DNA from 3 places in the Shewanella sp. Iso12 genome. Region 1 is predicted to be linked to each of the others. Evidence: predicted binding sites of a transcription regulator. Region 1 holds the regulator's gene; each other region holds the start of a gene.
What was found. Region 1 encodes ArgR, which controls arginine synthesis, uptake and breakdown. Its sites were predicted from a motif close to ANTGAATANNTATTCANT; they were not measured.
Positions count from the first base shown of each region.

Region 1 (10,317 bases):
TGGCGTCACGGGCATTGGTTTCAAACGCACTCAGCTCTCCATACGGCAGAACCTTTTCGATACCATTCTTGCCGAGTACCACTGGCTGGGCAAAAAATTCAGCGTGCTCACTGCCGCCATCAACATAGGCGCACTCGATCACATTGGCTTCCCCCTGCAGACCGCGGATCAGCGACAGACCGAAACGGAAAGCGGCCTGGCCCATGGACAGAGTCGCGCTGCCACCACCGGCTTTGGCTTCCACCACTTCAGTGCCGGCGTTTTGAATACGCTTGGTCAGGGCAGCAACTTCTTCATCAGAGAAGCTGACACCTTCAACCTGAGACAACAGAGGCAGAATGGTCACACCGCTGTGGCCGCCAATCACATTGACTTTAACATCGGCGACGTTCAGCCCTTTGGCTTCGGCGATAAAGGTTTCAGAGCGGATGACATCGAGAGTCGTCACACCGAACAGACGGTTCTTGTCGTAAACACCGGCTTTTTTCAGTACTTCAGCAGCAATGGCCACAGTGGTGTTCACTGGGTTGGTGATGATACCGATCAGCGCCTTGGGACAAGTCGCGGCCACTTTTTCAATCAGGTTACGGACGATACCGGCATTGATATTGAACAGATCAGAACGATCCATGCCCGGCTTACGGGCAACACCGGCAGAAATCAGCACCACATCGGCACCTTCCAGTGCAGGCGTTGGGTCTTCACCGGCAAAACCTTTAACTTCAACTGCTGTCGGGATATGGCTCAGATCCACGGCAACCCCAGGCGTTACGGGGGCGATATCATAGAGTGACAGCTGAGAGCCGGCAGGCAATTGGGTTTTCAACAGAAGGGCAAGAGCCTGGCCGATACCACCAGCAGCACCAAGTACAGCAACTTTCATAGTTATCTCCGTCAATTCTCGGAATTATGTGTGACATAGATCTAATTCTGTGATGGCGCAACATTAAAGGATCGTCACAAAAATAGCAATTATCCCTTAGTCATATGACTCTGTTTCATCAAAAGCTGAATTAACTTCAGCGTTTTCTACTGCCCACTGAGGCTTCTTTTACCCACCAAATGACCTGCATTGCATTTTTATGCAGACATCTTGGGTATTTGTTGACACTTATCCGTTTGATATGCAGAATGACCGGGATTTTCTGAATAACGACAGAAGAAGATAATGCAAGCAAGCAAAAATCAGGATGAGCTAATCAGAACCTTCAAGGCTCTGCTTAAAGAGGAGCGCTTCGGCTCCCAGAGTGAAATAGTCAATGCACTGCAAGCCGAAGGCTTTGCCAATATCAACCAGTCCAAAGTCTCGCGCATGCTGAGCAAGTTCGGTGCCGTGCGCACTCGTAACGCCAAGCAGGAGATGGTCTACTGCTTACCGGCTGAACTAGGGGTACCTACCGCCGGCAGCCCGCTGAAGAATCTGGTATTGGATGTGGATCATAACCAAGCCATGATAGTGGTGCGTACCAGCCCGGGGGCGGCGCAGTTAATTGCCAGGCTGTTGGACTCCATCGGCAAGCCAGAAGGTATTCTGGGCACTATCGCCGGTGATGATACTATTTTCATCTGCCCTTCCAGCATCAAGACCATTGATGAAACTCTGGAAACAGTGAAGTCGCTGTTCAATTACACAGACTGAGTTGAAAATGCCATAAAAAAACGCCCTTCAATGAGGGGCGTTTTTGTTTTTATCGCGCTATTAATCATCAAACTGGATCATGAAATCCAGAGATGGGGCAAAGAAAGAGGAACCAGTTACCGCCTGAGTAAAGTGCATCAGGTGATCATGGTGTCCTTCTCCGTCACCGAAAACCATACTGTGAAGCATCTTTTCAAAATGGTTAGGTGTCTTACAGGTGGAAATAAACATCAAACCCTGCTGTTTTACAGAACCATAGGGCATGCTCTGACGCAGGATCTCCATCGACTCACCATTGTCATACTTGAGATTTACCCGCTTGATATGTGCCGTCAGCGGTTTGTCTTCCGAGGCGTACTCTATGTTGTCCTGCTTGGTGCGGCCTATGATGTCTTCCTGCTTTTTCTGCGGCAGTCTGTGCCACTTACTCAGATTATGGACATATTTCTGTACATGAATGTAGCTACCGCCGCGAAATGCATCGTCTTCATCACCTACCAGGGCCACAGCTTGACGGCCTCTGCCCTTGGGGTTTTCTGTGCCATCGACAAAACCGGTCAGATCGCGGCTGTCCATAAAGCGGAACCCGCGCTCCTCCTCTTCCAGTTCAGCCAACCCTTCCAGCATTTCGTTGACCTCATTGGCTACCAGATGAAGAATATCCAGGCGATCACAACGCAGGTGAATAAAAATATCGAACTCTATCGCCGGCGCATCCCGGTTACCCGACTCCATAGCAGGGAACGGCCTGAGTTCAGCCGGTCTGCTTCCCGGATAGAGGTGATCCCAAAAGTTGGCACCAATCGCCACAAAGGCGTTAAAGGCACTGTCGGCATACTGATCTGCCAGCTCATACAAATACTGGGCGACATTGGCCAGGCAAGGACGCAGTTGTGACTCTCCGCCTTCGTTGGCATTGAACATCAGATAAACGCTGTGCAGATTTCCCTCAGCGCAGATTCCCAGTTGTTCCCGTGGCATAACCTGTGTATCCATTTGCAATCTACCCTTTCAGATTAATTCATCTTCGGCCTTATTATCCGCAACTTGAGCATTAATTTGAATTAGCTCACGCACGTTTTTGCCGATTGCTTTCAATAACCTGATGCCTGCCCGTCTTTTCGGGACTCGGACGCTCCCCGATAAACGCCGCTTTCAACATTGACGCCTATGGCCTGATAACCACCAAAAGCTCCGAGAGAATCACTCAAAGTATGCCCCTTTTTCATCAGCTCACGGCGGGTCTCCATGGAAAAGCCCGACTCGAGACTGATATAACCGCCATCTGTCATCTGCTCGCCGGTCGGTTGGCTAGAACCTGTATGCAGTATTCTTGGAGCATCGCCCGCCTCCTGCAGGTTGAGGCCAAAATCAATCAGATTAATCATGATCTGAGCGTGCATCTGGGGTTGGGTGGCTCCCCCCATGACGCCAAAGCTGAGCCAAGGCTTGCCATCTTTGGTGACAAAGGCCGGAATTATGGTATGAAACGGTCTCTTACCCGGTGCATAGGAGTTAGCACGCCCGGGAGTGAGATCAAACAGCTGGCCCCTGTCCTGTAACACAAATCCCAAATCCGGAGGCGTCATGCCTGAGCCCATGCCACGATAATTGCTCTGGATGAGAGACACCATATTGCCTTCTTTATCAGCGGTAGTGAGATAGATGGTATCACCGTGTAAAAGATTGGGATTACCCGGCTCAACACTGGCGGCGGCTTTGTCAGCATCGATAAGCTTGGCTCTGGCGTAGTTGTATTCTTTGGAGATAAGTGAGGCTACCGGCACTTTGGCAAAGTCCATGTCGGCGTAGAACTTGGCTCGGTCGGCAAACGCCAGCTTTTTTGCTTCCACGAAATGATGCACATATTCGGCGCTGTCCAGCCCCATGGCCTTGAGATTAAATGGCTCCAGGGTTTTAAGGATCTGCAGTGCCGCTATTCCCTGGCCGTTGGGCGGCAGCTCCCAGATATCATAGCCCCGATAATTAACCGATACAGGCTCGACCCACTCACTCTTGTGAGAAGCGAGATCTTCATAGGAAAGATAACCGCCCTGTTGTTGCATATAAGCGGCAATACTGCGGGCTATCTCTCCTTTGTAAAAGACATCCCGGCCCCCCTTGGCAATTTTTTCATAGCTGTTTGCCAAAGCTGGGTTTCGAAACAATTCACCGACGGCCGGCATGCGGCCGCCTGGCATATAGGTTTCTTTAAACCCCGGGTATTTGGCCAGCTTGTCACCGCTGCGAGCCAGATAGAAGGCTATGAGCTCGGAAACCGGAAATCCTTCACGGGCATAATGAATAGCCGGTGCCAGGTTATCCTTCATGGGCAATTTGCCGAACTTGTCATGCAGTTCATACCAGCCATCCACGGCACCGGGCACGGATACGGGCAAAGGCCCATAAGGCGGCAGATGCTCAAGCCCTTTGGCCTTGAGCATCTCCAGCGTCAAAGAAGCCGGACTGCGGCCAGACGCATTGAGCCCATAGAGCCGCTGCTCTTTGGCGCTCCAGACAATGGCAAAAAGATCGCCGCCTATGCCTGAACCCGTAGGCTCAACCAACCCCAGCATGGCATTGGCAGCAATAGCGGCATCTACGGCACTGCCTCCTTGCTTAAGAATATCGACCGCCACCTGAGTCGCCAGTGGTTGGCTGGTTGCCGCCATGCCATTGACCGCATAGACTTCAGAGCGGCTCGCAAAGGCCGCGCCCGTGATTCTGTCCATCGCCATGCTTCCCGTGCTGCAGAAAACAGCCAAACTCCCGATGACGCCGAGTAACAGCTGACGACATGAGTTGTTGCTGATATTCCGTATCCCTTGTGCGTCCTGCATTTTATTATTGCTGTAGTTATGCATCTCGCCTCCGCTCTCATCCCGGAGCGGCGCATGGGCGAGTCCGGGGTTCAGTGAATACCTATGATGAGTTCGATCAAACCGATTGCTTGGTATAACACAGAGACAAACAAATTATCACCCACAGCAAACTTATGAAACAATTGTTGTTAACAGCCATTACCGAACAACACCAACGGATGTTCCAGTGCCGACAGCCTGACTCTCTGCCCTGGAGAAAACTGTACCTGATGACTACGAACCTCGAGTATGACGCCCTCTTGCTGCACATCATAATGGCAAACATTGCCCAGAAAACGCCGCTCGGTAACCACGGCCAGGCCCTGTTCGTCGGGTCGTAACTCCAACTGCTGTGGCCGCAGCAACAACTCGCCCTGCCAGTTCAGTGGCAAACCATGGGGCAAAGAGCTTTTAAGTCGACCGATTTGAGTATCGACACAGTGTTCGCAGCTGACCAGGGCCTTAAGATAATTACCGCTGCCGAGAAAGTCCGCCACATAGCGATTGACCGGGTTGGCATAGAGAGTTTCAGCACTGCCTTGCTGCACTATTTTTCCATCTTCAAACAGCGCCAGGGTATCGGCAAAAACAAAGGCTTCATCCTTACTGTGGGTCACAAATACGGCGCTGACGTTACGGCTCTTGAGGATCGCACGAATCTCCAGCATCAGCTCGCCGCGGACCTGGGCATCTATGTTGGAGAAGGGTTCATCCAACAACAGCAGTTCAGGCTCATAGGCAAGCGCCCTGGCAATCGACACCCTTTGCTGTTGACCGCCGGACAACTCGTGGGGATAACGTTCAGCAAGCCCCGGGAGCTTGACCAAATCCAGCATCTCCTCGAGCCGGCTCAGACGCTGCGCCTTGTTCAATCCCTTGACACCAAAGAGGATATTCTGCGCGACCGTCAAGTGGGGAAACAGGGCATAGTCCTGAAAGATCATCCCCACGCCACGCTCCTCTCCCGGAACCTGTAGCTTATCCGTGGTTACTGCACGGCCGCTGATATGAATTTCACCGGCGGAGACCGGCTGCAGTCCGGCAATGGCTCTGAGCAGAGTCGTTTTACCACAACCACTGGGTCCGAGCAGGGCGGCAATTTCACCGGCTTGCAAGGTAATGCTCAGCCCTTTGAGCACCTGCAGGGCGCCATAATGGCTGTGGAGTTGCTTGACACTCAGGGTCGACATCAGTTGTTTTGCTCCAGCGAACGGTTGAGGTAAATCAAGGGCACCAGCCCCACCAACACAATGACAATAGCCGCCAGCGCCCCCTGCTCCAACTGCTCATCGGAGACGTATTGGAACACTTGGGTAGCCAGGTTGTGAAACCCGACAGGGCTTAGCAGTAAGGCAGCCGGCAACTCTTTCATCGCCTCGATAAATACCAGCAGCAGAGCGGCAAAAATACCGCTGCGCAGCAGTGGCAGATGGATTAATGCCAGTACTTTACCCGGTGTCTTGCCCAGGCTGATGGCCGCCATGTCGAGAGAAGGCGACAACCGTTTGTAACTGCTCTCTATGCTGCCGATGGCGATGGCGGCAAAGCGAATACAAAACGCCAGCACCAGGGCGGCGATACTGCCGGTGAACAAGAGCCCCGGGCCTTGGCGCTCGAACAGGGCATAGAGATCATCGATTCTGAAATCAAGCCAGGTCAGCGGAATAAGCACGGCAATCGCCAGCACTGTGCCCGGCAGTGCATAGCCGGTACTGACCAGACGGGATGGCAACATGTCCCACTTTCTCGGGCTCAGGCGGCGAATGAACATCAAGAGGATAGCCAAAAGCAAACACAATACACTGCTGATGGCGGCGACCGTTAGGCTGTTGAGACTGTACTGCCAAAAGTCACTGTTCCAGCTCTGCTGCCAGTAATCCAAGGCGTAACTGCCGAGAATGACAAATGGCAAAACAAAGGCCAACAGCAGCAACAGCGAGCAGTAGCCGAGCGCCAGCCACTCACGCCAACCTTTAAGCCGGTATGGCTCTGGTGCCTCAAGCAACAGCTGTTTTTGAAATAATTGCTGTTTACGCCTCGCCATACGCTCCAGCGCAAACAGAGTAAAGACCCCAAGCAACATCAATAGCGAAATTTTAGCCGCGGCCGCCAAGTCACCATAGGCTCGCCAGGTGTCGTAGACAGCCGTGGTCAGGGTGGATACCGCAAAATAATTGACCGTCGCCAAGTCAGCCATGGTTTCCATGGCTACCAGGGCGACACCGGCCGCCAGCGCCGGGCGCGCCATTGGCAGAGACAAACGCCAGAAACTCTGCCATGGCGAGCAGCCCATCACCTTGGCTGCATGCTGCAAACTTAAGGATTGCTCCAGAAACGCAGTGCGCCCCAAGAGGTAAACGTAGGGGAAGAGTACCAGCGACAACATCACAGTGGCGCCGCCCAGAGTTCGAATATCGGGAAACCAGTAGTCGGTTACCGATTGCCAACCAAAACTTGCGCGTAAAAACCGTTGCACAGGCCCGGCATAATCCAGTAGATCGGTATACACATAAGCGACGATATAGGCCGGCATGGCCAGCGGCAACAACAGAGCCCACTGGAACAGGCGCCGACCCCGAAACTCACAGCGTGCCACCAGCCAGGCAGCCGGCACCGCCAAAAGCAGACTGCCGACACTCACCCCCAACATCAGCCAGAAGGTATTGGCTATGTATGACGGCAACACAGTGGCAAACATCTGCCCAAAGCGGGTTTCGCCCGGTTCTAATGCCTGCATGACCAGCGCCAGCAAAGGCGCCACCATAAGGCCGCAGACGGTAAACCCCGCCCACGACCAGCCTCTGGAGAAGGTCAGGATCACCGCTATTCCCCCATAACCTTTGCAGAAACGCCTTCAAGCTCAGAGATCAAACTTAACCTCATCGAGCAGTCTCAGCGCCGCCTGATGGTGCTCTGCCAATTTGTAGACAGGCAAGTCATCGGCTTTGAAGTCCCCCCAGGATGCCACCAGTTTTGAGACAGGCACATCGACCTTGACCGGATATTCCATATTGACCTCGGCATAACTCTGTTGGGCGGCATCCGAAGACAGATACTCCATCAACTTGAGGGCATCGGCCGAGTTAGGTGCATGCTTGGCCAGCGCCATACCCGAGACATTGATATGGGCACCGCGATTTTCCTGGTTCGGGAAGTTGATCACTGCCGCTTCGGCCCATGGCCGCTGTTTGGGGTCTTGCAGCATCTTGCCATAGTAATAGCTGTTACCGATGGCGATATCACACAAGCCTTCTTTCACCGCCTGCACCTGCGCCCTGTCGTTACCCTGAGGCTTACGGGCCAAGTTACTCTTCAGTCCCTGAAGCCAACTCTTGGCATCGGCTTCACCGTGGTGGGCTATCATGGAGGCCACCAGCGCTATATTGTAGGGATGCTTGCCACTACGCATACAAACCTTGCCCTTGTAGCGGGCATCGGCCAGGTCTTCATAGTTGATCGCCAGCGGCCCGAGGCGCTCCTTGCTGGAATAGAGATTACGCACTCTCATGGTTAGGGCGTACCAGTTTCCTTCTGGATCCCGGTATTGGGCCGGAATATTCTGCTTGAGCGTGTCGCTTTCCACCTGTTTGACCAACTGCTTGTCCACCAATTCCTGCAACCGGGAAAAGTCAGACGTCAGCACCAGATCCGCCGGTGATAAGCGTCCTTCACGGGCCAATCTATCGGCGATGCCATCTTTGGCAAACACAAAATTAACCTTCACCCCGGTAGCCTGACTGAAGTCATCCAGAATGGGCTTGACCAAAAACTCCTGACGATAGGAATAAACCGTCACCTCACCGGCGGCGGCCACCGGCAGCGTCACGCTGGATGCGGCCAACGCACTGCAAAGTATCAGACCTGTTTTGTAGCTCATATTCTTCGGCACTCCATATTGGGATGAGTAATTTAATGAGAACTATTTCTAATCCACTTTATTTTCAGCCTAGTGCAAAAATTCTGGCAAGGGGAATACAAATGAAATAGACAGAATGGCAGCGGCTGGGAGCAAAGCGATTGGAATCGGCCGAATTGTCGCAAACTAAACTAAACTGAACCTTAAAACCCATGCATGGCGAGGGGGAAAACGCCTTGGATATGTTGGAAATCTTGCTGGCTGTGGTGTCTTTGCTACTGATATTGTTTCTGTTCCGCCACAGATTAAGGCCAGGAAAGCGACGGCTGGCCAAACCTGTTACGCCGCAGGAAAAGCAGTATCACTGTGTCTCCATAATGTTGACACCAACTGCCTGCCAGGCGATAAGAGTGCTTGAAGGCAAGCGTTTTTTGTCGAAGGAGGCGCCCAAGCTTCCCTTGCCTGAGTGTGATTGCAGCCAATGCGACTGCAAGTATCAACATCATGAAGATAGAAGGGTTCCCTTCAGCGACCGACGGCTGGATTATGGCATGAGCCATGATCTCTACGGTGCCTTCGGTGAAACCAACCGCAGGGACAACCCCAAGGGCAGGCGTTACTCGGACTTGGCCAAACCGCAAATTACCGAGAAATCATCCAGGACGAGTATCTCGGAAACTCTGCCTGAGTGACGCCGATTCCTGCCAGTGTGCCAGGGCAGGCACTACTTTACGCCAATCGAGATCCGGATGACGAAAATCAAGGTATTCGAGTAGCACCAATAGCAGCACCTGCCTGGCATCGAGTGGACCGCTCGCGATGATTCCCTGACGCTCCACCTCCATCAAGGCTCTGAGCAGGGCCTGCTCGAAACGGCCGCTCCAGAAAGGAGAACGAACCCCCTCCTCTTCACGCATCTGTTCCTGCCTTAAGCCAACGGCGCTATCCAGCGCGCCTTTGAGCAGTGAGAACTGACACTCATAGGCCCAGTTTCTGGATGGCCCAAAGAAACGATCCTGGCCGAATCTGTCGTCCAGAAAGCGGACAATGACTTCGCTGTCGAACATTGCGGCGCCATCGTCCAAAAGCAGACAGGGAATTTTCCCCAAGGGGTTAACTGACAGTAACTCGTCACTGTTATCGAAGGGATTGACCGGCTTTTCATCCAGCGCCAAACCCAGCTCGCGGGCAATGACCCTGACCACGCGGGCATAAGGCGAAGCTGTAGAGTAATAGAGCTGCATCCAGACTCTCCTGTTACCAGTATTTTTCGACTGTTATCTGTCCGGGGGCCCGGCGCAGGTTTTTGGCCAAGCCTTTATCGATAAGTGCCGCCGTAGCCCCCTGGATCATTCCGGGATTACCACAAAGCATCAATTGCGAGTCCTTTGCACTTATGCTCAGCCCGGCCTTGGCCTCTATCTCACCGCTTTGCAACCCATCCGGGATGCGACAACGCAGCGCACCGTCAAAGTCTTCACGAGTGACACTGGGCACAAACACAAATTGCTCGTGATAGGTCTGTTGATAGCCGCGGATCTTATCGAGATAGGCGAGATCCTGCACTTCTCTTACCCCGTAAACCAGAACCACTTTATCAAACCGTTGCCAAGGCTCCTGAGTATCCAGCATGGAAAGAAACGGCCCCACAGCAGTACCTGTTGCCAAAAACCACAGGTGGCGCCCCTGTAATTCCCCTTTAGGGATCTCATCCAGGGTCATAAAGCCGGTGGCTTTGTCTGTCACACTAATACTGTCACCCGGCTGCAAAGATTGCAGGTCTGGCGACAACTGGCCTTGATCTACCGCCACCGCCAGTATTTCAAGATAGTCAGTCCCGGGGGCATTCACCAGAGAATAGGCCCGGGCGATACGTTTATCATCCCGCACCTGACTGAGTTTGATAAACTGGCCGGCAATAAACGGCGCTATCTCGGCGGCTATCCTCAGGCTGAATAACT
Region 1 is NZ_JAAUHW010000011.1:171,607-181,923, reverse strand. Features, by position in the region: gene mdh (malate dehydrogenase) at 1-883, opposite strand, end outside; gene argR (transcriptional regulator ArgR) at 1,169-1,639, shown strand; gene HCX89_RS17435 (Dyp-type peroxidase) at 1,700-2,635, opposite strand; gene ggt (gamma-glutamyltransferase) at 2,734-4,377, opposite strand; gene HCX89_RS17425 (ABC transporter ATP-binding protein) at 4,650-5,693, opposite strand; gene HCX89_RS17420 (iron ABC transporter permease) at 5,690-7,321, opposite strand; gene HCX89_RS17415 (Fe(3+) ABC transporter substrate-binding protein) at 7,361-8,377, opposite strand; gene HCX89_RS17410 (hypothetical protein) at 8,593-9,048, shown strand; gene HCX89_RS17405 (glutathione S-transferase N-terminal domain-containing protein) at 9,010-9,600, opposite strand; gene HCX89_RS17400 (ferredoxin--NADP reductase) at 9,614-10,317, opposite strand, start outside.

Region 2 (10,317 bases), on a different contig from region 1:
GCAACAACCACTATTGCGACTCAACGGCATACAGACTCAGTCGGCAGCCCGCTGCGATCTCAGACGGGAAATACCAGAAATGAAACGTATGGGTGTTGACTGGTTCAGGGTGTCACCGGATGGCCATGACTCCATCGCTTTGGCGGAGTCTTTACTGCAAAATGCAGGGAGTGAAGTCGATGCTGAAACAGGCAAAGAAGCCTGTAATGGATACTGGCACGGCGCACCTGGCATGGTCTATAGACGTTAGCGTCAAGGTCTTAAGCAAGCCCGTGCTGTGGGCTTTTCCGGCCTTTAATAAGGACTTTCAACAGGCTCCTGTTCATCGGGGGCCTTTTTTGTGCACAGCAACAAACACAGGACCCAGAGCATAAAGCTGCCGAGCCCCAGCCATTCGAGGACTGCCGGCCACCAAAAGTCAGGCCGAGGTAATTGCAGCACCAACTCATGGTAAAAGGGGTTATCCCCCTCGGTAATACCAAGTTCAAGATGCGGTAGAAACAGAAACGCGCCCAGACTGACGCCGCTGATAAGCGCCGGGATCAGAGTCCACAGAGTGGCGGCACCAAAGGGGCGCTGCAGCAGATAAACCAGGTAGCAGCCAACACTGATACAGCCAAAGATAAAAAACCACTTCAGCATCAGGATATGAAGGTGATAGACATTGACGGGAAACAGGCCAACACCGGCCAGGGCCATACAAGTCAGGGTCAGGCTGAGATACAGGAGATGGCCGCTCAATAAGCGAGACAACTGCAGGGTGAATAACCAACAGAGCACCAGGCTCAAACTGCCGAAGAACAAACCACCATTGAGCAGTACCGCCAACTTAGAATGGCCATAACTGCCCAGCTCACTCAGGCTGTGATTGAGCAGGCTGAACTCCCGCCCATCGCCGCTCTGATAGCCCCAGATAACCAAACCCAGGCCAAGCAGCAGTCCAAAGAGTCCCAGCAAACCAAAGCTCAACGCCATTCTTGCCAGTCTCTGTCTTCTTAACATGCCAGTGTATGCCCCGGATTCATTTTCTGCTGTCTAACTTACATGCTCCAGATTTTTTTTAAAGCCCGGGCAAGGTCTTTTTGCGTTACCGATCGCTTATTTACCCGAGTTTAAACAACAAAATTCGCTTCCGGTCGAATTATTGCACTTTGATGCCTCGGCCATTCTTTGCTGTTTTGGCATATCCTCCCGCAGGAGATGACAGTAACCTTGGTTAGCAAGATCATGCCGGGTCTGGAAACTGCAGTTCCGCCCAAGAGCAAAAATACAGCGCTAGCAGATTTCACTGTGTCCAGCCGTTGGATTGCTTGTTTGCAGAGTTTTATCCCGACTAAAACACTGGCCATCGAAGTTTTCAATTAGTATACATATCAATAACCTGCAAACGCTTTACCTCTAAAAAAGTTGCAAAAAGCGCTCACTCAAATAACCACAAAAATGTTATGCTTATCACACTTAAAACGATAATAAGGCCTGAATCAATATCGGGCCACTAACTCTGAGCCGGAATTAAAGATGTCCAGAAGGAATTCCACTACCACAGACAGGGAAGTCTGTCTGCAATCCACCGACGAACTCATTTCCACCACAGATCTTCGCGGCGTTATCACTTACGTCAACCCGGCCTTTGCTGAGATATCGGGTTTTTCTGAAGCCGAGCTGTTGGGCCACAGCCACAACATGGTTCGCCATCCCGACATGCCCAAGGCGGCCTTTGCCGAAATGTGGCAATGCCTCAAGGCCGGCAGTTCCTGGCGGGGATTGGTCAAAAACCGTTGTAAGGACGGTGGTTTTTACTGGGTCGATGCTTTCGTGTCCCCCATCTTTGAACAGGGAAAAATCATTGGTTATCAATCTGTCAGGGTTAAACCCAGTCAAGGCACCATCAAACGGGCCATCAAGGTATACAGTCGCCTGAATCAGGGCAAAAGAGTCAAAGATCCGCTGACGCTGACGCAAAAACGCTTGCTTTCGGCACTGGTGGCCAGCTCTGGCTTACTGCTTAGCGGCTATATCTGGGGCTGGGGCGTGGTGTTGGCCGGAGCCATGTTGATGGCGCTCAATCTGGCTATCTTCTATGACGAAGCCTTTCGTATTCCGGCACGATTGATGGCACTCAAGCAAGAGTACGATTCTGTCAGTCGCTTCATCTATGCCGGGCACGATACGTCATCCGTGCTCGAATTTCAGTTGCAGCGTAAGACCGCCATGCTTCAGGGCGTTTTGGGCCGGACTCAGGATCAAGCGCTTAAAACCAATGATATTGCCGCTCAGTTGGTGGTGGCCACAGAGCAGGCCAGAGTCGGCATGGTTCTGGAACAACAACAGATGCAGCAGATAGCCAGTGCCATCGAAGAGCTGCATGCCACTATCAGTGAGGTGGCTGACAACACCCAGGCAACCTCAGGCCGTATAGATGAGGCTTATGGCCTCTGTCGTCAAAGCCGGGATGTGATGCATCAGAACAGTGAACATATTCTCCACCTGGCCGATGATGTTGCCAGGGCGGCTTCCAATGCCAAACGCCTGAACGATGAAGCACAGCAAGTTGCCAACGCCATGTCGGAAATCGACGCCATTGCCGACCAAACCAACCTGCTGGCTCTCAATGCAGCCATAGAAGCAGCCAGAGCCGGCGAACAGGGACGCGGCTTTGCGGTGGTCGCCGATGAGGTCAGAGCCTTATCCGGCCGCACCCAGCAGTCCACCAAGAGTATATCTGCCAGCATAGAGGCCATGTTCAGCATGCTGACCCAGTGGGCCAATGAGATGGAAGCCAGTAGACAACAGGCACAGGAGTGCGCCACCGAAGCATTGTCGGCTGTGGAGTCCATCAACACAGTTAATCAGGGGATGGCTGAAATACACGATCTCGCCAGACAAAACGCCGTGGCGGCAACCCAGCAAGGGCAAGTAGTGCAAGAGATAGCAGGCGGCATACAGACGATTCACGGCGCCACCAATGACAATGTCAGCGCCCTGTGTCAGGTTGAGCAAGCCGTATTGCAGTTAAAGGCCAGTGCCGACAGGTCGCTGAACCTGAGACAGACTTTCGGCTGAGACAAAGCCCAGGTTCAGCCTGAATAACAAATATTTAACCATTTCTTTTTGAAGGATTTTTCATAAGAAACTGCTTAAATAATAATTAAGCAAGGACAGGAAATAACTATGCTGTTGTGATCAAAGAGACAGAACTGACAGCGAATGAATTTACATAGCCGCGCTAAGGGGGTAATCTTGCCCCCTTAAATTCGGGGGCCGGTTGAATGAAAATGCATTCAGAGCCAATATTGCCCCTGGCGAGTAGCTTTGTTACTCATCCAATTAGTGTAGATTCAGGGTGTAATAACCGTGGCAGACGAAAAACAACCCCGCAACATAACAACCATACTCACTTTCCTGGTGCCATCTCTGCTCGGCGTCTTACTCTTTATGACGCCTATCAGCTATAACAACGAACTGACCATTCCTGTGGCGGTGTTGGCCGATGAACTCAAGAATTTGCTCAATGATTATTTGACCAGCATAATTTGCGCCATAGTGGTATTTACCGCCACGGCCAGTGTATTGGTGAAACTCCTGCGCCCCGGTTTTATCCGCCGCAGCAAGTTTCTCAATTCCCTGTTGAATATCAGCCCTGCCTGGCTCTTGGTCAGGGTTTTGGGCGCCATATTTATCTGTCTGACCTTCTTCCAGGTTGGCCCTGAGATGCTCATAGCCGATTCCACCGGCGCCTTGGTGATGAGTAAACTGTTGCCACTGCTGTTCTGTGTATTCTTTTTTGCCGGTATGTTCCTGCCTTTGTTGCTCAACTTTGGCCTGCTGGAACTCTTCGGAACCTTACTGACCAAGTTGATGCGGCCGGTGTTCAACCTACCGGGACGCAGCGCCATCGATTGTATGGCCTCCTGGCTCGGGGATGGTAGCGTTGGTATTTTGCTGACCAGTAAACAGTATGAGAACCGCTTTTATACCCAGCGTGAAGCGGCGGTTATCGGCACCACCTTCTCGGCAGTCTCCATCACTTTTACCCTTGTGGTACTCACCCAAGTGAAACTGCAGGCAATGTTTGTACCCTTCTACCTGACAGTCTGTCTGGCCGGTATTGTTGCCGCCATAATAGTGCCCAAGTTGCCGCCGCTGTCGCGCAAGAAGGATGTTTATGTTGATGGCAGCCCCAGACGGAAAGATGATGAGTCGCTGCCAGAAGGTCATAACTCTCTGTCCTGGGGGTTGGATCTGGCGCTCACCAAGGCGTCCCACACAGGTGGCGTATTCAAGGTGCTCTCCGAAGGGGTGAAAAATGTCATCGATATGATCTTCGGTGTGCTCCCCGTCGTAATGGCATTAGGTACCATAGCTCTGGTCATCGCCGAATACACCCCGGTATTTAACTATCTTGGTAAGCCTTTTATTCCATTGTTGGAACTGATGCAGATCCCCGAAGCTACCCAAGCCTCCAAGACTATAGTCGTCGGGTTTGCCGATATGTTTATCCCCTCGATTCTGGCCACCAGCATAGAATCCGACATGACACGCTTTGTGATTGCGGCGCTGTCTGTCACCCAATTGATCTACATGAGTGAAGTAGGTGCCTTGCTTATCGGCAGCAAGATACCGGTGAAAATTTGGGAGTTGTTTGCCATCTTCCTGCTGCGAACCCTGGTTACTCTGCCTGTGATTGCCGGGATGGCACATCTACTGTTCTAAGGGCAATTTAGCCGGACTTCCCCACAACGGCCGCTACATGCGGCCGTTTTTTATTTCTAAGCACTAGAATGTGCTCACAAAATTCGCATTTCGGCCACCAGCATCTACACTGAAAAAAGTTCGTTTTTGAGGCTTTTCGGTGAAAATCTTTGCGTTGCTGCTCCTTTTTACGGCACTTTGGTGCCTCGATAGCCTGACGCCGTCATTGGGCTATCGCCCCGTCCTTGAGCAATTTCAGGCCGAAGACGGCTTGTCGATGAACACTGTCAATGACCTCGCCACAGACGATCGTGGTCACCTGTGGATAGCCACACAAGCCGGACTCAACCGCTTCGATGGCGAACATTTCAGAATCTACAGTAAGCAGGACGCTCCCCACGGCCCTAGTGGCAATCACATTGAAAGGCTGTTGTTTTCAAGCCAGAAGGAGTTGTGGCTGCTGACCTTGAGCGATGGCCTGAATCTTTATCATCCGGACAGTGGCCGCTTTGAAATATTGGGTGCCGAAGCCGATCTGCCGCTGACCGGGATCCGCGAGCTGGCAGAAGACAAGCAAGGCATGCTCTGGCTGCTGATGGATGATGCCAAGGTTTGGCGCTACGACCCAAAACGCCGCCAACGCCTGGATAGCCAGCAGCTTCAGACAAATACCGTTTCACAACTGAGGTTTTATGCAACGCCTTCCGGCGACTTGTATCTTGCAGGAGACTCGCTCTGGCAGCTGGATGACAGCAAGTCCTGGCAACAGATGACAATATTGCCGCAGTCTGCTCAGGTAGAGTCTCTGATACAGGCCAAAGACGGCAGTTTATGGCTCGCAAGCAAAGGAACGCTCTGGTACTGGTCTTTGGGAACCGAGGCCGTGCCTTACTCCATCAACCAACTTGGCGATGCCGGCATTCGGCATATGGTTTTGGATCCACAGCAACGTCTCTGGTTGGCGGTGGATAAACTCGGTCTAGTGCGGTTTACACCTCAAACCCGGGAGCTTCTTTGGCAACAAAACAGCGATGGCAAGACCATCCAGACGCTGCATCTGGATGACAGCAACCAACTTTGGATAGCGACCAAGGGAGCCGGTCTCGGTAAGCTGGATCTCAATCAGGAAGCCATGGGAAAACTGCTCCCCAACAGTTTCGAGAACCACAACCTGGGTAATGGCGATGTCAGAGCGATTTTTCGCGATCATCTGGGGCAACTCTGGGTCGGCACCGCCAGCGGCCTTTATCAGGCACTGGAGTCTGACTCAGGCAAAATTCAAGGCTTCAAACCCTCGCCGCTAGCAAGCCAACTGCTGGATAAGGCCTTTATCGGTTTTATCAAAGAAGACAGTCAGGGCCGGCTGTGGATTGGCACTCGGGGCGAAGGCTTACTGATCTTCAATGCCGAGCGCGACAGCTATCTGCACTATCGCCATCAGGCCAATGAACCGGGCTCACTGCCGGCCAACACCCTCTACAGTTTAACCTTTGATCAAAGTGGCATTGCCTGGATAGCAACCAAAGAAGCCGGAGTCAGCCGTTATCTTGGTATCGAAAAAGGCTTTGCCGCGCCGGATGCCACGCCGCTGCCCAAAACAGAAACCACTTCGATACTGGAGGATAACGGCGGCAATATCTGGATCACCAGTTACGGTGAAGGCCTATTCAGGCTCAAGCCGGATGGCAGTGTATCTCATTGGTCCACGGATACTGAAGTCCCTCTACCCAGCAAGCATCTGTTTTCCATCTACCAACATCCGGATGGACAGTTATGGATAGCATCCAGTGACGGCGTATTCTCATTCACCCCGGATAGCGGGCAGTATCAAATGTTTGATCGCCAACACGGCCTGATAGGCGATGTCGCCTACCTGATGCAACATGATGCCGACAACAAACTCTGGATTGGCAGCGCCAGCGGCCTGTCATGGCTGGATCCCGCAACAGGCACAAGCCGGAATTTTGCTTATGAAGATGGCTTGCAAGCCAACGAGTTCAACTTTGGCGCCGGGTTTCTCGATCGGGACGGTAGCTTGTTTCTCGGCGGTGTAAAAGGTCTCAACCATATCCAGCCCCCCGCTTTACCCGCGAGGAAACCTCCGGCGCAGCCGATCATAGATGAACTGCAGGCCCTGGGGCAAACACAAGAGCACGCACCAAAACCCTGGAGCCGACAGAAACTGGTTCTGGGGGTTGATGCCTTGCCGCTGAGTCTCAAATTCCACAGCCCGAACCTGCATCACGCCAGGCATCTTGAGTATCAATACAAACTCGAAGGCATGCAGCAGGAGTGGCTCAATACACGGGGGGCCAGAACCGCCTTCTTCCCGGCGCTCAAACCCGGTGACTATCGCTTTATGGTCAGAGCTGTGGATATTGACGGCAATACCAGCCCGGCGCAGAGCCTGCTGCTGAGCATAACCCCCAGGCCCTGGCAAAGCCCCTGGGCTTATACTATTTACAGCTTATTGTTGCTGAGCCTGATATTTGGCTTTGCCTATAACAGGTGGCAGAAGTTTATTGAGCAACGAAAACTGCTGCAACAGGTGGCGAGCAGCGAGCAAAAGCTGCAACTGGCACTTATCGGCAGTGGCGATGAGTTTTGGGATTGGGATTTGCAGGCACAGGAGGCCAATCGCAATAACGCATTTCTCTGGTATCCCGAGCCCGAAACCCACCTGAAAGATACGCTGGAGCGCTGTGTCCATCCCGAAGACTTGCCGCTCATCTGGCCCGAGATTGATGCCTGCCTTCATAAAGGCCGGCAAGAATTTGAACTCAGCTATCGCGGCAAGACCCAGGACGACAGCTGGCTTTGGGTACTCAACCGTGGCCGGGTCATGACCAGGGATCAAGAGGGGCGCCCTTTAAGGATTACAGGAACCATCAAGGATATTCAGAAACTGAAAGAAACCGAATCGGCACTGCGTCGCTTCAATCAGGAGTTGGAGCAGAGGGTTAAACAGCGCACTGAAGCGCTGCAACAGAGCAATGATGAACTGAACCACACCCTGGAAGAGTTACGACTGGCGCAGTCTGAACTGCTGGATAAGGAGAAAATGGCCACACTTGGTGGTCTGGTTGCCAGCATCACCCATGAAGTCAACACTCCCATAGGCATCTGTGTCACCGCGGCTTCGCATCTGGCGGAGAATGTTAAAGCCTTCAACAAGCGCTTTTACGCCGAGGATGTCGATCAGCAGGATTTCGAACAGTACCAGAGTGAAGTGGCCGACTGCAGCCGACTGATGCTGACCAACCTGGAACGCGCCGCCAAGCTGATCCGCAGCTTCAAACAGCTCTCCGTCGATCAATCCCATGAAGAACTGCGGGAATTTAACCTGGGGCACTATCTGGATGAGATTTTCCTGTCGCTCAACCCCATGCTGCACCGCTCGCCTCACAAGTACAGCTATCAATGCCCGGCCGACATCACCCTCAACTCCACTCCGGGCGTCTTTTACCAAATTATCAGTAACCTCTTTACCAATTCACTGGTACACGCCTTTCCAGAAGGAAGCGAGGGACGGATGTCGCTCAATGTCAGCCGCACAGATAACGGCATAGAGCTTGTCTACCGTGATGATGGTTGCGGCATGAATACCGAAGTACAGCAGAATATTTTTGTTCCCTTTTTTACCACCAAACGCGGTAAAGGCGGCAGTGGCCTGGGGATGAACATAGTCTATAACCTGGTGACTCAAGTACTTGGCGGCGAGATCCGTCTGATCAGTGCACCGGGTCATGGCAGCGAGTTCCGCATCATACTGCCAAATGATATAGAGGTAAGTTCAGGGGCGTCACAATAAGGTCATCAAGACGTCACTTCAAGGTCAAATAACTGACTTAGAGTCTTTCACAGTCAAACCCGTTTCACTGGTTTTATCCAGGAGCCGCGATGAAAGACAGCAAGTCATTGGTAGCAAAACCATCGACATTTCACCCATCCTCCCGCCGCGCAGCCGAGTCTGTCATCAAGCTCAACGCCCTCTGGCTCTCGGATATTCACCTGGGCAGCATTGACTGCAAGGCCGAATATCTGCTGCATTTCCTAAACAGCGTTCAGCCCAAGGTGCTGTATCTGGTGGGGGACATAGTCGATATCTGGGCCCTCAAACGCCGGGTATTCTGGCCCGAGAGTCACAACCAACTGCTGCAAAAACTGCTGCAAATGGCACAGAGCGGCATCAAGCTGGTGTATCTGCCCGGCAACCATGACGAGCTGTTTAAGGATTACCACCAGCTGCAACTCGCCGATGTCATTATCAGCAAAGAGTACAGACATCAAACCCTGAGCGGCAAAACCCTGCTGATGCTGCATGGCGATCAATTTGACTCCGAAGTCTGTATCGGCCGTATCACCGCCCGCCTCGGCGATCACCTCTACGATGTATTGATGTTTCTCAACCGCCAATTGCACAAGGTTCGCCGCCGTCTCGGTTATCCCTATTGGTCTTTGGCCGGCTTTATCAAGCAAAGAGTCGGCAAGGCCCAGCAAGCCATCAACAGTTTTCGCGAAGCCGTGGTGCGTTATGGCCGCAAGCAGAAGGTGGACGGCATCATCTGTGGCCATATTCACCAGCCGGAGCTCACGGAAATGAGCGGCTTTATCTATGCCAATGATGGTGACTGGGTAGAGAACTGCACTCTATTGACTGAAACCCTCGAGGGCGAGCTGCAACTCGAGCGCTGGAATGAACAACTGGGCCGGACCGAAGTACTGAAACGCTTCGCCTGGCAGGGACAAGAACAACAAGCTGCTTAAATCAGGTACCCCATTATGATGTTTACCGTCGATAAAGTCGTGGAATCCAATCTGCCCAATATCAACAGCAAGCCTTGGCTCGCCAAGCCAACCAAGGCCTTACTGCGTTATCTGCTCAATGAGCGGGAGTGCAATGATATCGCCGGCCAATTCAGTTTTCTCAAGGGCGTGGATTTTGTTGAACAAGTGCTGGAAAGCTTTGCCGTCAGCTATACGGTTCCGGACAGTGAGGTGGAAAACATTCCCCATCAGGGCCGGGTCGTTATCTTCGCTAATCATCCAATAGGTTCGCTGGATGCTCTGGTGCTGATAAAACTAATCAGCGAAGTCAGGCCTGACATTAAAGTGGTTGCCAACGAGCTGTTGATGACACTGACGCCACTGCACAACATCCTGCTGCCGGTTCGCAATATGACAGGCGGAACCCCCAGACAACACCTGGAGAAGATCCATCAACATCTGCGCAGTGAAGGCGCTGTGCTCATCTTTCCATCGGGTGAGGTATCCAGGCTCAGACCAAGCGGCATTCGCGATACCCAGTGGCAAACAGGCTTCCTGAAGATGGCTATCAACTGCAATGCGCCGCTGCTGCCCATGTATGTCGATGCCAAGAACTCGGCGACCTTTTACGGTGCTTCCATCTTGTATAAACCTTTGGCTACCCTGCTGTTGGTCAAGGAGATGTTTAAACAAGCCAGTAATACTCTGCCGGTGCGTATCGGCGAGCTTATCCCGGCCGAAGCGGTCAGCGGCAGTGACTTCCCGCTTAAAACCCGGGTCAGCCTGCTGAAGAACCACCTCTATCGCATAGGCAAGAACCGCAGCCCACTGTTCAACACCCAGAGCGCCATCGCCCAT
Region 2 is NZ_JAAUHW010000002.1:40,202-50,518, reverse strand. Features, by position in the region: gene HCX89_RS04235 (U32 family peptidase) at 1-250, shown strand, start outside; gene HCX89_RS04230 (hypothetical protein) at 295-1,002, opposite strand; gene HCX89_RS04225 (PAS domain-containing methyl-accepting chemotaxis protein) at 1,519-3,063, shown strand; gene HCX89_RS04220 (YjiH family protein) at 3,355-4,713, shown strand; gene HCX89_RS04215 (two-component regulator propeller domain-containing protein) at 4,853-8,503, shown strand; gene HCX89_RS04210 (UDP-2,3-diacylglucosamine diphosphatase) at 8,593-9,459, shown strand; gene HCX89_RS04205 (lysophospholipid acyltransferase family protein) at 9,475-10,317, shown strand, end outside.
Region 2: HCX89_RS04220 (YjiH family protein) is a predicted target of ArgR. The motif match lies at 3,265-3,282, and genes of this name have one in related genera.

Region 3 (10,317 bases), on a different contig from region 1:
AATCTTCTCGGCCTTGGGATCCGCCGATACGACGCCTCTGGTGTCGAAGTGGAGATCAAAATGAAGCCGGAGCTAATCGGCAACATACATCAAAAAATACTCCATGGCGGGGTTACCGCAACCGTGCTGGATGTGGTTGGCGGCCTAACGGCATTCTCCGGCTTAGTTATCAGTCGCGACAACTGGACAGTGGAGCAGCTGCAACAGCGACTGCAAACCCTGAGCACCATAGATCTCAGGATCGACTATCTGCGCCCCGGCTGGGGAGAAGTCTTCAGCGGCACAGGAACAGTGATCCGTGCCGGCAACAGGGTCTCTGTCTGTCGAATGGAGCTGCATAATGAAAAAGGCAGCCATATCGCTTTTGGTACAGGGACTTACATGGTCGGCTGAGTAGCTGTTTAAAACTCAAACACTGAATCTGTTGTCGATAACTTGAGCCGAGGGGCTTTGCCCCCTACAATCGCCCTTCTCTCCTTTTCGTCATTGTGTAGTACCTATGCCTGAAACCGAATACCGCAAGGGGGTCATTCTCGCCCTTTGCGCCTATATTTTTTGGGGCTTTGCGCCGCTGTACTTCAAGTTGTTGCATCATGTCTCGGCCCCCGAGATCCTGCTGCACCGCATCATCTGGTCCTTCGTCTTTATGGGGATCCTGATGCAGTTTATCGGTGGTTTCGGACAGCTCAGGCTGTTGCTCAAGCGCCCGAAACAGTTGGCGGTACTACTGCTGACTTCGATTCTTATCGCCGGCAACTGGCTGCTGTTTATCTGGGCGGTCAACAATGATCATATGCTGGATGCCAGTCTGGGCTACTTTATCAACCCGCTGTTCAATGTGTTGCTCGGCATGCTGTTTCTGGGGGAGCGGCTCGGGAGACTACAATGGGTGGCGGTAACGCTTGCCGCCGCCGGGGTGGTGATCCAGCTGGTTTCTTTCGGCTCGATTCCGCTGGTATCCCTGGGGCTCGCAGCCTCCTTCGGTTTCTACGCCCTGCTGCGCAAGAAGGTCAATGTCGACGCCAAGACTGGCCTTTTGGTCGAAACTGCGGTGTTAATGCCGGCAGCACTGGGCTTTTTACTGCTGGGCACTGGTGAAGCCGGCGCCAATATGCTCAGCAACAGTTGGGATCTCAACCTGCTGCTGATGGCCGCCGGTATCATCACCACCATCCCCTTGCTGTGCTTTGCCGGTGCAGCAGTGCGGATCCCGCTGATCATGCTGGGCTTCTTCCAGTACATAGGCCCAAGCATCATGTTTATCATGGCAGTGACCCTGTTCGATGAACCCTTCGATATCGAAAAGAGTATTACCTTCGGCTTTATTTGGGCCGCCTTGGTGGTGTTTACTTTGGATATGCTGCGAAAACGCTCTCGCAGGTAACAAATACAACCGGCCCGGATGGGGTTTCCGGGCCGGTTAAGCAATATTCAACATTTATCCCGGCAGGTTCTGCCCCAGCCCCTCAAGCAAACTCTCCGCCTCGGGCATACTCAGCAGCAGGCTGTAACCAAGGTCGGTCGGCAGTAACAAGACGCTATCTTTTTCCGTCAGAACCACAAACGCTTTGCTGCCATCGTTGAGCCGATACCACCCCAGGGTGTAACCGGGCAGACCTATGCCCTGGGTACGCATGCCAAGCCTGGGGCCGCTGGCATCGCCGAGATTAATCACTTTCGCCTCTGAGATACGCAGATGCTCTGGAGCCAGGCTCTGGCCGTAGAATGGCACCTCGACCACCAGGCTCTGAGCCGTCAATTCCACCTTGGATGCCTGCGCCTGCCAAAATACCCATACAGATCCCGCCAGTGTTACCAACAGCAAACCCGAGGCGGCGCTCTTGGCCGTTGCCGGCATCTTCCGAATGCGGATCAGCAGCAAGATGGCCGCCAACATCAGTATCAAGGCGATAAAACTGCCACTGGCGACGCCGGTCAATGGCGCCAACTCGTAACTTCCACTGTTCATCTCTTGCTCCTTAATGGATAGGCATAAGTGGGCTTAGCTTAGGAGTTAAAGACATAATATGTCAACAAATGGAATATACCTGCTTACAAAAAGCCCCGCTGAGCGGGGCCGGTTTTTACAGGTCAAGCGCCAAAATTTTGGAGCGACGCTGGTAGTTATAGAGCTGCTTCTTCTTATTCGGTAAGGCATCTACCTCCACCAGCTCAAAGCCGTGTTCCAGGAACCAGTGAATGCTGCGGGTCGTCAGCGCAAACAGCCTGGAATAACCACGCACCTTGGCCTGGCCTATGATGTTCTGCAACAGCAGGCTACCGCGATCGGCGTCGCGATAGTCAGGATGCACCACCAGACAGGCAAACTCGCCGGCGTTGTCCTCTTCAAAGGGATAGAGCGCCGCGCAGCCTATCACCAGGCCATCACGCTCAATCAGCATAAACTGCTCTATTTCTATCTCCAGTTGCTCGCGGGAGCGACGCACCAGGATCCCCTGCTCTTCCAGCGGGCGGATCAGGTTGAGTATGCCGCCAATATCGGCAATGGATGCGCGCCGCAAGCGCTCGGCACTCTCTGTGACTATCTGGGTACCTATGCCCTCACGGGAGAAGAGTTCCTGCAACAGGGCACCATCTTCCAGATAGCTGACCAGATGGCAGCGGGGCACGCCACTGCGACAGGCATCAATACTGGCCTTGAGAAACGCCATGGTGCCGACACAGCCTTCACCCTGGCCGGCCAGTTTATCGAGAATTTTTTGAGCATCGTTGGGCATCAGCTCGGCAATCACATCACCGTTGCGATCCAAAATACCATTCTGGGAGCTGAAGCCTATCATCTTGTCGGCCTTGAGCTTGATAGCCACCTGAGTCGCCACTTCTTCGGCGGTGAGGTTAAAGCTCTCGCCGGTGACTGAAGCCGCTATCGGCCCCATCAGGATGATACAGTTGTTTTCCATCTGCCGTTTGAGTCCCTGAACATCGATACGGCGCACCTTGCCTGAGAGGCAATAATCAATACCATTGTCGACCCCCAAAGGCTGGGCGATGACAAAGTTACCACTGACCACGTTGATCTGTGCGCCCTGCATCGGCGTGTTCGACAGGCTCATGGACAACCTGGCAGTAATATCAAACTGCAAAGAACCGGCTACCTGCTTAATGACCTTGAGAGTGGCTTCATCGGTGATCCGCACGCCTTGATGGTAGGCAGGCTCAATCTGATTGTTAGCCAAGGCTTCGTCTATCTGTGGCCGGGCGCCATAGACCAATACCACCTTGATCCCCAGGCTATGCAGCAGAGCAACATCATTGATGATGGAGCGAAACTTAGGCTGAGCCAACGCCTCGCCCCCCAACATCACAACAAATGTCTTGCCCCTGTGAGCATTGACATAGGGAGCAGAATGACGAAAACCATCAACCAATTCTGTGGTACGCACCTTGGGATTTACCTCACACTCGTTAAAGCCGACATAAAATGAGTGCCACCCCCGTGGCACGGACAACATAATAATGCATTTAAATTCACTTAAAAAGAATTTATTTGCACAAATGATTATTTTAAATCTCTAACTATTCACATGAAGGGTAAGTCATATCCAGCATCTTCCCCCCTGAGACTCAAACCGAGTAAATATTCGCCGCTGCGGTTCAAGTGATTGCATAGAAAGGTATAGCAGGGATCTGTTTAGAAAGTATGAATCCACCTGAACCGCAGAAGGCCAGCAGCCGAATTCTTGCAGAGTAACTCAGGACTAAAGTGGATTGAAGGTGATAGAGGCTACTTGGTGACAAAGGAGATAAGCTTAAGGGCAACGAGAGCCAAACCGGCTCGACTACAGCCGCGGCGGCCAAATTCAAATCAAAAAAAAGCCCCTGCGAGAGGGGCTTTCCAAGAATTCAAATACCAAGTGAATTACTTGATTTTGGCTTCTTTGTAGATAACGTGCTGACGAACTACGGGATCAAACTTTTTGATCTCCATTTTCTCAGGCATGTTACGCTTGTTCTTGTCGGTAGTGTAGAAGTGACCAGTCTTGGCGCTTGAAACCAGCTTGATCTTCTCACGATTGCCTTTAGCTTTAGCCATTTTCTATTACACCTTCTCGCCACGGGCACGAAGTTCAGCAACAACGACTTCGATACCTTTCTTGTCGATAATGCGCATACCCTTGGTAGAAACGCGCAATTGTACGAAACGCTTTTCGTCTTCTAACCAGAAACGGTGGTTCTGCAGGTTAGGTAAAAAACGACGACGAGTTGCGTTTTTTGCGTGCGAACGGTTGTTACCAACCATTGGTCGCTTGCCAGTAACTTGGCATACTCTTGACATGTCAATCTTCTCCAAAAAACAATTTTAACGCTCGAGCATTAATGTGCCTCGTATGGCCGTCGCCCGAGGCACAAAGAGGGCGCATGTTATACAGGATAACTGAGGAAAGATCAAGCGATGGATCAATCCATCCATCCGCGTTCTGCGAAGGAAACTATCTCGCAATCCCCTACAACCATATGATCCAGAAGTGAAACATCTATGGTTGCGAGCGCACATTTCAACCGCTCAGTAATTCGCCTGTCAGCCTGGCTGGGCTCAGCCACGCCGGACGGGTGATTATGGCAAACTATGACCGCCGCGGCCTGTTTTTCCAGCACCAGCCTAACCACCTCTCGTGGGTAGACAGATGCAGAGTCCAGGGTGCCATGGAATAATTCCACGAATTGGATCACTCGGTGCTGGCTGTCCAGCAACAAAATCGCAAACACCTCGGTGGCACGGTCCGCTAATTGTCTCATTAAATAGTCGCGAGTCAAATCAGGATTTGTCAAAACCGTCCCTCTTTGCAGCTTTTCCCGGGAAATTCGCCTCGAAAGTTCAGCAGCCGCCTGCAATTGGGTATATTTTACCGGTCCCATTCCCGGAATTCGGGCAACCTGATTCAGTGGTGCCACCAAGAGTTGCCGCAGTGAACCGAATGCCGCGAGCAAATCTCTGGCCAATTCGACCGCACTCTGCCCCGCCAGGCCGTTACGCAGCAATACTGCCAGTAACTCGGCATCACTCAGGCCCTTGGCTCCCTGCTGCAACAACTTTTCCCTCGGTCCCTCGCCCGTTGGCCAGTCTCTGATCCCCATCCTTGGCTCCCATCCCTGTGCCCTATACTTTGTTTCAATTATGGTCGAGATTTTTGAAGCTGCATCCTGCCAAGTCGGGGGAGCTTTGTGATATCTTAGCCGCCAATTACCATCAGTTGATTGTCTCTATGAGCCTGAAGCATAAAAAAATCCTCTTGGGGATTGGCGGTGGCATTGCCGCCTACAAGAGTGCCGATCTGGTGCGGCGCCTGCAGGACAGAGGTGCCGAAGTCAGGGTCGTCATGAGCCAGAGCGCCATGGAATTCATTACCCCGCTGACCTTGCAGGCGTTATCCGGCCATCCTGTGGCCTCAGATCTGCTGGATCCTGCGGCCGAGGCTGCCATGGGACATATCGAATTGGCCCGCTGGGCCGATCTGGTTATCATTGCCCCCGCAACCGCCAACCTGTTGGCTCGCATTCGTGCCGGTATGGCCGATGAACTGATCACCACCACCTGCCTGGCAACGGCGGCTAAGGTGGTGCTCTGCCCGGCGATGAACCAACAGATGTACCAAAACGTAGCAACTCAGGACAACCTCAAGGTGCTGGCCGAGCGCGGCTATGGTATCTGGGGCCCGGATAGCGGCAGCCAAGCCTGTGGTGAAGTCGGCCCGGGGCGTATGCTGGAACCCAATGATATCGCCAAGCGAGCCGCCGCTTGCTTTGAGCCACAGCTGTTGGCAGGCCAAAAGCTGCTGCTGACTGCCGGACCGACCCGCGAAGCGATAGATCCTGTGCGTTATATCTCCAACCACAGCTCAGGCAAGATGGGGTTTGCACTGGCCACTGCGGCGGCGCAGATGGGTGCCGAAGTGACTCTGGTTAGCGGCCCGGTTAATTTAGCTACCCCGGCAGGGGTAACCCGAGTCGATGTGCAATCGGCCAAAGAGATGCTCGATGCCGTGATGCAACGAGTGGAACAGCAAGATATTTTTATTGGCTGCGCTGCAGTGGCAGACTATCGTGTCGCCGATGTCGCCGAAGCCAAGATAAAAAAATCTTCCGAAACCATGGCGTTGGCACTGGTGCGTAACCCGGATATTCTGGCCACGGTCGCCAGCCATCCTATCCGGCCCTTTACCGTGGGTTTTGCGGCAGAAACCCATGAGGTGGAGACCTATGCGCGTGACAAGCTCAAGCGCAAGAAACTCGATATGATTGCCGCCAACGATGTGTCTGTTCCGGATCAGGGTTTCAACGCCGACCGGAATGCCCTGAAAGTATTTTCTGCAACAGGTTGTGATGAACTGCCGGCCACCGACAAGTTGAGCCTGGCCAAACAGTTGCTGATCCTGATAGCGAAGCATAAAAACAACTCATGAAAACACCCATAGAACTGAAAATTCTCGACTCGCGTATTGGCAGTGAATTTCCGCTGCCAAGCTATGCGACCCCAGGCAGTGCCGGCATGGATCTACGCGCCATGCTGGACACCAGCATCACCATAGCCCCGGGTGAAACTGTATTGATCCCGACCGGAATTGCGGTTCATGTGGCCGACCCTTCTCTGGCGGCGGTGATCCTGCCCCGCTCGGGTCTGGGCCACAAAAACGGCATAGTACTCGGCAACCTGGTCGGCCTGATCGACTCTGACTATCAGGGCCCGCTGATGGTTTCCTGCTGGAACCGCAGCCAGACACCTTTCACCCTGGAGATAGGTGACCGCTTGGCCCAATTGGTGTTTGTGCCCGTCGTTCAAGCCCAGTTCAAACTGGTGGATGAATTTGACACCTCGGACAGAGGCGAAGGTGGCTTCGGCCATTCAGGCACTCAATAATTCCTGCCACTGACAGAGCGAAACATGGCTGTAAAAGAAAAAATCAATCGTCGTGAACACATACTCCAATCCCTTGCCAGAATGCTGGAAACCAATCCGGGGCAAAGGATTACCACCGCCAAGCTGGCCTCGGAAGTTGGCGTGTCGGAAGCGGCGCTCTATCGCCACTTTCCCAGCAAGGCGCGGATGTTTGAAGGCCTGATTGAGTTTATTGAAGACTCTCTGCTGTCACGCATCAACCTCATCATGGATGAGGAGAAAGACACCATGAAACGCTGCCAACAGGCACTGCAGCTGTTATTGGTGTTTGCCGAGCGCAACCCAGGGATCTCCCGGGTACTGAGCGGTGATGCCCTGCTGGGCGAAAATGAGCGTCTCAGAGAAAGGATCAACCTGTTGTTTGCCAAGTTGGAAACCCATCTGAAGCAGATCCTGCGGGAAAAATCCCTGCGAGAAGGGCAAAAATTCGCCCTAGATGAAGCCATTCTGGCAAACCTGCTGTTGGCCGTGGCCGAAGGCCGTATTGCCCAGTTTGTTCGCAGTGAATTCAAGCTCAAGCCAACGGCTCACTTCGAGGAGCAGTGGCAGTTTATTCAAAGCCAGTTATTACAGAGCTGAGCCCCCTGTTTTCGGGATCAAGGACGGTAAAAACCGTCCTTTTTTTATGGATTTAGCCTTGTCCAAACCCAAGCATTTCATTAACATCAAACAAACATAAACCGCCAATAATAAATACAAGGATGTCAAATGAAGTTCCAACCTTTGTTGGCTAGCACGTTACTGCTGGCACCCACTCTCGCTTTGGCCCAGAGCAATCAAGCACCCACGCCGGCAGAAATTTTCAGCCAGGGTGCGCAATACACCAATGTCAAAATCTCCCCCTCAGGTGACTATCTCAGCGTGATCATGAATCACGAAGGAAAAGATAAGCTACTGATCCTCAATACTGAAGATCTCAGTGCCAAGCACATTGTTTATTTCCCGGGCAATGCCCAAGTGGGCAGTTATTCCTGGGTCAACGATGAACGTGTCGTGGTCGCCAAGGAATACCTCAAGGGCTGGGATGATCGCCCGCTCTACTATGGTGAGTTGATGGCGGTGAATGCCGATGGCTCCAAGGCCGCCTATCTGTTCGGTTACAATTCGGGCCAGCAGCAAACCGGTTCCCACCTGAAGAAAAACACCGCTATCCAGGCCACGGCCTATGTACTCGATCCCCTGCCGGATGATGACCGCTACATGTTGGTCAACGCCATCCCCTGGAACGGCGGTCGCAGCCTGGATTATGAACAGTTGCAGGATGTCTATCAGGTTGATGTCTACCGCGGCACCCGCAAGAAAATCACCCGCTCTCCCATAGGTATGGCCAGCTTCATGACAGATGATGACGGTGAAGTGCGCTTTGTTGCCGGTCAGGACAGAAGCAACAACACCCGGATTTTCTACCGTAACGACGGCGAATGGATTGACACAGACAAGCTGAACATAGGTCTGAAGGACTTTACCCCTATCTCCTTTACCGAAGATCCCAACAGTGTCTATGCCTCCGCCTCCCTGGCCGGTGAGCCCAAGGCCGTATATCGGGTCAACCTGAAAACCGGTGAAAAACAGCAGATAGTCAGTGATGCCAGAGTCGAGCCGGACAACTTCTGGATCAACGGCCAGAACAAACAGCTCTACGCGGTGGAATTTGCCAACGGTTACCCAACCTACGCCTTTGTTGACTCTGAAGATCAGCATGCCGTGTATCTGAAGCAACTGTTGGCCAGCCTGCCGGGGCAACAGGTGCGCATCGTCAGCGAGACCCGTAACGCCGACAAGATGATTATTCTGGCCTTCAACGACCGCAACCCGGGTGACTACTATCTGTTTGACACCAAAGCGGTCAAACTCAGACACCTGCTGCGCACCATGGGAAGCATAGATCCGGCCAAAATGGCCGAAGTGAAACCCATGGACATCAAGGTGCGTGACGGTATGACAATTCAGGCCTACCTGACCTTGCCACCCGGCAAAGATCCCAAGCAGTTGCCTCTGGTGGTCAACCCGCACGGCGGCCCACACTATGTCAGGGATAGCTGGGGCTTTGATCCTCAAAACCAGATGCTGGCCAATCAGGGCATAGCCGTACTGCAGGTTAACTTCCGCGGTTCGGGTGGTTACGGCGAAGCCTTCCAGCAAGCGGGCTACCGCAAGTGGGGCAGTGAAATTCAGTACGACATCATAGACGCCACCCGCCATTTGATAGACCAAGGCATAGTGGACAAGAAGCGCATCTGTATCGTCGGCGGCAGCTTTGGCGGCTACAGCGCGCTGCAAAGCTCGGTCATGGAGCCGGATCTGTTCAAGTGTGCCATCGGCTTTGCCGGGGTGTACGACCTGGAAATGATGTTTAAAGAAGGTGACGTGCAAGAACGTGACTCGGGTACCAGCTACCTGCGAACTGTGCTTGGTCAGGATCAGGCCGTGCTGCGTGCCATGTCGCCCACTCGCAACGTCGACAAGCTCAAGGCCAATCTGCTGCTTGTGCACGGTGGCAATGATGAGCGCGCTCCGATAGAGCAGTTTGAAGCCCTGGAAGATGCGCTCAAGAAGCGTAACTACCCCTACCAGAAAATCATCATGGATGATGAGGGCCACGGTTTCTACGATGAAAGCCACAGAGCCATCTATTATCAGAAAATGCTAAACTTCCTGAAGCAGAATCTGGGCGTTTAAGTTTAACAGCCGTAAACCAAGCCGCTCTCCAGGGAGCGGCTTTTTTCGTGCTATGGGGCTTTTCTGGTATGAATTTACAGCAAATAGCGGTATCCTCCGCTTCCCGCAGATAAATGTGAAAAGCGTCACAGCTTGCGCGGACAGTAACAAACGGAAGGCACTGGCTTGGCGCCTATCCGCCGGAGGAAAACAATGGCATTGAGTGAAGCAGCTTTGATGGTTCAGACCGCGCTCCTGGAGCGAGGACTCGAGACCCCCATGGTACCCTGTGGCTTGTCGGCCGAGGAGCGCAAGGAAAAAATAGAGGCCCATATGAAGGCCATTTTGACCTTGATGTCGCTGGATTTGAGCGACGACAGCCTGATGGATACGCCGAAACGTATCGCCAAGATGTATGTCGACGAAATTTTCTCCGGCCTCGACTATGCCAACTTCCCCAAGATCACTGTTATCGACAACAAGATGGGCTTCGATGAAATGGTGCGGGTGCAGGACATCAGCCTCACCAGCACCTGTGAGCACCATCTGGTGACCATAGATGGCACTGCTACTGTGGCCTATCTGCCGCGGAAGAAGATCATCGGCCTGTCGAAGATCAACCGCATAGTGCGTTTCTTTGCCCAGCGGCCACAGGTGCAGGAGCGCCTGACCCAGCAAGTACTGGTTGCGTTGCAGACCCTGCTGGAAACCAAAGATGTGGCGGTAAAAATGGATGCGGTGCA
Region 3 is NZ_JAAUHW010000013.1:115,055-125,371, reverse strand. Features, by position in the region: gene HCX89_RS18780 (thioesterase family protein) at 1-393, shown strand, start outside; gene rarD (EamA family transporter RarD) at 500-1,384, shown strand; gene HCX89_RS18770 (PH domain-containing protein) at 1,439-1,969, opposite strand; gene argA (amino-acid N-acetyltransferase) at 2,085-3,404, opposite strand; gene rpmG (50S ribosomal protein L33) at 3,881-4,054, opposite strand; gene rpmB (50S ribosomal protein L28) at 4,061-4,297, opposite strand; gene radC (DNA repair protein RadC) at 4,420-5,097, opposite strand; gene coaBC (bifunctional phosphopantothenoylcysteine decarboxylase/phosphopantothenate--cysteine ligase CoaBC) at 5,226-6,422, shown strand; gene dut (dUTP diphosphatase) at 6,419-6,877, shown strand; gene slmA (nucleoid occlusion factor SlmA) at 6,902-7,495, shown strand; gene HCX89_RS18730 (S9 family peptidase) at 7,625-9,595, shown strand; gene folE (GTP cyclohydrolase I FolE) at 9,788-10,317, shown strand, end outside.
Region 3: argA (amino-acid N-acetyltransferase) is a predicted target of ArgR. The motif match lies at 3,477-3,494, and genes of this name have one in related genera.